DNA from 2 places in the Nocardia sp. NPDC088792 genome. Region 1 is predicted to be linked to the other one. Evidence: riboswitches for the same ligand, from Rfam matches in the RefSeq annotation. Region 1 holds a riboswitch; the other holds the start of a gene.
What was found. A riboswitch is a leader RNA that binds a small molecule or an ion and turns the genes downstream of it on or off. The one in region 1 is predicted to bind S-adenosylmethionine.

Region 1 (2,444 bases):
GCAACAGCGTGGACTTCCCGGAACCCGACGGCCCCAGGATGACCGCGACCTCACCCGGCCGCACCGCGAGATCGACCCCGCCCAGCACCTCGAGCGCACCGAAAGACTTACGGATGCCGCGCAATTCGACCGCGTACTCGCTCATTTCCGCACGCTGCCCTTCGCGAAATGCCGCTCGATATAGAACTGGATGACACTCAGCACCGAGGTCAGCACGATGTACCAGACCGTCGCCACCATCAGCAGCGGCACCACCCGGCCGTTCCGGCCGTAGATGACCTGCACCTGATAGAACAACTCGGCGATCGCCATCGTCGACACGATCGACGTGCCCTTGAAAAGACTGATCACCTCATTGGCCGCATTCGGCAGAATGCCGCGCATGGCCTGCGGCGCCACGATCGTGAAGAACTGGCGACGCCAGGGCAGCCCCAGCGACTTGGCCGCCTCCCACTGCCCCTGATCCACCGAAATGATCCCGGCGCGAATGATTTCCGCCGAATACGCCGCCTGATGCAAGGCCAGGCCCAGCACCGCGGCGGTGAAACCACTCAGCGCCTGGTTCGTCTGGAAGTGCGCGAACTCCGGTCCGAACGGAATACCGATCGACACCGTCTTGTACAGGTACGCCAGGTTGAACCAGAACAACAACTGCACGATCAGCGGAATCGAGCGGAACGCCCAGATGTACGTCCACGCGATCGTCTGCAGCACCGGATTCTTCGACAACCGGCCGATCGCCAGCACGATCCCGAGCAGGAAACCGAGGAGCGTGCCCCAGAACGTCAGTTCGAGGGTCACCTTCAAGGCCGCCAGCACCGACCTCGCGGTCACATACTGCGCGAAAGTGGACCAATCCCAGCCGGGATTGGTGGCCAGCCCGTGCACGAACTGCGCAACCAGCAGCAATGCGACAGCGGCCGTCACCCAGCGCCACGGATGCCGCCGGCGAGCGATCGGCAACGCGCCGTCGTCGACCTCCTCGCGCCGTTCCGGCGGCGCGGCCAGGATGCTCATGACAATGTCCCTCCATCGGTCCTGGCGGGAAGCACCCGCACCCGAACGTGAAGGGGGTTGCTGCGACGTCTACGAGCCAGGTCTCTCGATCGCTCTGGATGGTGATGACGACGATACGAACCGGACCGGCGACTGTCGCCGTTCCGGATCACCGTGAATCGAATTGCGCCGCAACAGGACTAGCTGGCGGCTTCGCTGATATCCCCCGCCCCGTCGTGCAGCGCGCGGAAACCGCTGCGATGGAAGACCAGCGGCTCGGATTCCGGGCGCACGCTCAGGCGATGCACCCGCAACAACACCACCGCATGATCACCGGCCGGCACCTGCGCATGCACCGAGGTCTCCAGCCAGGCCGTGGCGCCCGCGATGAACGCCGCGTTCCCGTTCCCGGTGCGCAGCTCCACATTCCGGAAACGATCCCCGGTGCGGGAGCTCAGATTCAGCGCCGCCTCCCGCTGCTCACCGTCGAGCAGGCTCAGGCCGAGCCGGCTCGCCTGCTCCAGCTCCGGCCAGGTCTGCGACGAATACTGCATGCAGATGGATACCAACGGCGGATCCAGCGACACGGGCACGAAGGTGCTCACCACCAGCCCGTGCGCCACACCCCCGATGCGGGCGCATACCGCCACCACCCCGCTGGGGAAGTGCGCGAACGTCCGCCGGAGATCCGTACCGTCGACTGAGGTCAACGCGGCGGCCCCGCCGCGGATCGAGGTCAACTCGCCCATCGCCCCAGTGCAACACTCCCGCGCGGCCGCCGACAGGGTTGGGATCGGCCCGATCGCAAGGGGTGCGGAAACGCCGCGGCGGTTACTTCGCCTTGGCGGCGGCCTTCGCCTGCTTCTTGAATTCCCTGACCTGGGTCAGTGATTCGGCATCGGTCACATCGGCCACCGACCGCCGCGACCCCTCCTCGCCGTACGCGCCGGCGGCCTCGCGCCAGCCCTGTGCGCGCAGGCCTTCTTGTTTACCCAATAGCGCGAGGAAGATTCGCGCCTTCTGATCGCCGAAGCCGGGCAGCGCCTTCAATCGCTTCAATACTTCCTTGCCGTCCGGGTCGCCCTCGGTCCACAGCGCGGAGGTCTTGCCGTCGTAGTGCTCGACAATGAATCGGGCCAGCTCCTGCACCCGGCGGCCCATGGACCGGCCGTACCGGTGAATGGCGGGCGGGGTAGCGGCCAGTTCCTCGAATTCCTCCGGATCCGCGTTCGCGATCTTCCGGATATCGAATCCGCCCATGCGGTCGGCGAGTTTCTGCGGACCACGGAATGCGTGCTCCATCGGAAACTGCTGATCGAGGGCCATACCCACCAAAAGGGCGAAATCATCCGTGGAAAGCAGTTCGTCGGCGGCGGGATCCTGCGCAATAACCAGCTTTCGGCTCACCATGCTCCGATCATCCCATCCATCCTGCGTTGCGGTGACGC
Region 2 (2,444 bases), 170 kb from region 1:
TCCGCGCCAAGTTCACGGAACAGGTCCGTGTTCAGCGTGAATGCGTGCCGGGCCTCGTCGAGTACCCGGTCGACCTCGGAGCCTTCGACCGGCAGGCGGTCCAGGCTCTCGCGGTATTCGCGCTTGAAGGCGGCCGGATTCGAGATCTCGTCGAAGACGTAGAAGCGCACGCCGTCGCCCTTCTTGGGCAGGCCCCACAGTTTTTCGGCGGTACCGCGGATGACCTGCCCGCCGGACAGATCGCCCAGATAGCGGGTGTAGTGGTGCACCACGTATCCGGCGGGCCAGGTCTGCGCGCATTCGTCGATGCGGGCGGCATAGGCGGCGGTGGACGGCAGCGCGGTGAGTCCGGCGCGCCAGTTCTCGCCGCCGAGGTGGGCGAGGTCGGTCTCGAGGGACTGCAGGCGCTCCAGTTCGGGACGCACGAACGGTCCCGCGACCGGGTCGGAAGCCAGTGCGGCGGAATGCTTTTCGAGGGCGGCGTAGACGAACCAGAGTTGCGCGGTGTAGCGGTAGAACGCCTCGACCCCGAGCTGTCCGCCGAGCATGTCACGCATGAAGGTGGAGTGTTCGGCCTCGTTGTGCTGCTGCTCGGTCGCGGTGCGAATGAGCGTCGAGAAGGGCGTGGTGGTGTCGGTGGTGTCCAACATGGTCGAGCAACCTCGTTTCAACTCCCCGGGCGCTCTCCTTTGGCTACCCTAACTTCTCCACCAACCGTACGCGCCAGCAACGATCGCGCGATTCGAACTTCGGGGCCCACCCGATCCAACTTTCGGATGATATTTGTGTGCGATCTGCCCTCCGCCGCACTCCTGGCGGGGTTGGGCCCTTACCGGCCGGGCAGGGTTGACAACCGTGCCGTGCATCTGCCAGCCTCTCCAATCAGGTCATGAGTACCAGCGTTCAGCCCCGGCTTGCTGGTCGGCAACCCTCCTCCGCGGTGGGGTGCTCCGGGTGACGACCCGGCTGTCGCCCGACCGGGCGCGGCAAGCGCGGACTCTCGATCACTCTTTTCTCTGATCGCGCGTCCCTGGATCCGATGGGATTTCGTGATGACTGCTTTCGCCGACCAGACCTGTGCCCCGCTGGCCACCGTCTCGGGTTGTGAGCTGCAGGTGCCCCTCGTGCAGGGCGGCACCACCACCTACGCCAACTTCGACTACGCGGCCAGCGCCCCCGCCTTGCAGCAGGTCACCGACCGCGTCGCGGAACTGCTGCCGTTCTACGCGAGCGTGCACCGCGGCGCCGGCTACGCCTCCCGCGTCTCCACCGACTGCTACGAGAACTCGCGGGCCACGGTCGCTCGCTTCCTGAACGCGGCCGACGATCAGGTGGTCGTCTTCACCCGCAACACCACCGATTCACTGAACCTGCTGGCCTCCTGCGTGCCCGGTGACACGGTGGTGCTGGATGTGGAGCATCACGCCAACTTCCTGCCCTGGACGCGGCACGGCCGCCGCGTGGTGCCGATCGCGGACACCATCGAGGAGACCATTCAGCGCCTGGTCGCGGAGTTGTGCTCGAAACCCGCTGCGCTGCTTGCGGTTACCGGCGCCTCGAACGTGACCGGGGAACTGTTGCCGTTGGAGCGGCTGGCGTGGATCGCGCATCAGTGCGGTACCCGCATCCTGGTGGATGCCGCGCAGCTGGCCCCGCACCGCCGCATCGACCTGCAGACCACGGGCATCGATTACCTGGCCTTCTCCGGGCACAAGGCGTACGCGCCGTTCGGTGCGGGTGTGCTGGTGGGCCGCCGCGACTGGCTGGACCGGGCGGAGCCGTATCTGGCGGGTGGCGGCGCGGTGCGCTCGGTGACCGCGGACGGTGTCGAGTGGGCCCCTGCCCCGCAGCGGCACGAGGCCGGTTCCCCCAATGTGCTCGGTGTGGCCGCCTTGGCCGCGGCCTGTGACGCGCTGGCCGCTCTCGACGCGACGACGGTCCTCGAGCACGAGCAGTACCTCACCCACCGCCTGCGTTACGGCCTGAAAACCGTTCCGGGCGTGAACTTCCTGCGTATCTGGCGGGACAGCACCGACGCGGTCGGCATCGTGGCCTTCACCGTCGACGGTTTCGAGCCGGGCCAGGTCGCCGCCTACCTGTCCGCCGAGCACGGTATCGGGGTCCGCGACGGCCGTTTCTGCGCGCATCCGCTGCTCGCCCGTCTCGGTGTGGATGCCGCCCTGCGCGCCAGCATCGGCCTCGGTACCACCGCGGCCGATGTGGATCGGCTCATCGACGCCGTCTCGACCCTCGTCGAAAAGGGTCCGGCCTGGAATTACGCTCGCGCCGAAGGACACTGGAACCCGGTCCCCGAGACCCGTCCGTTCGGCAAAGGCGCCGAGGGCGCGGCGCCCTGCGGCTTCTGAACTACGGCACCAGGTATCGGGCCGCTAGTTCTTCGACGAGGGGATCGTCGTCCTCGACGGCGCTCAGCAGTACGAGGT

Region 2: linked by a shared signal. The riboswitch ahead of ACIP5Y_RS34515 (aminotransferase class V-fold PLP-dependent enzyme) and the one ahead of ACIP5Y_RS33780 (amino acid ABC transporter permease) in region 1 are both predicted to bind S-adenosylmethionine.

What each region holds. Positions count from the first base shown of each region.
Region 1 is NZ_JBIVKC010000005.1:334,176-336,619, reverse strand. It holds gene ACIP5Y_RS33785 (amino acid ABC transporter ATP-binding protein) at 1-145, opposite strand, end outside; gene ACIP5Y_RS33780 (amino acid ABC transporter permease) at 142-1,017, opposite strand; SAM riboswitch class I at 1,027-1,122, opposite strand; gene ACIP5Y_RS33775 (flavin reductase family protein) at 1,197-1,745, opposite strand; gene ACIP5Y_RS33770 (HhH-GPD-type base excision DNA repair protein) at 1,828-2,406, opposite strand.
Region 2 is NZ_JBIVKC010000005.1:504,317-506,760, reverse strand. It holds gene ACIP5Y_RS34520 (heme oxygenase (biliverdin-producing)) at 1-650, opposite strand, end outside; SAM riboswitch class IV at 886-999, shown strand; gene ACIP5Y_RS34515 (aminotransferase class V-fold PLP-dependent enzyme) at 1,053-2,366, shown strand; gene ACIP5Y_RS34510 (hypothetical protein) at 2,368-2,444, opposite strand, start outside.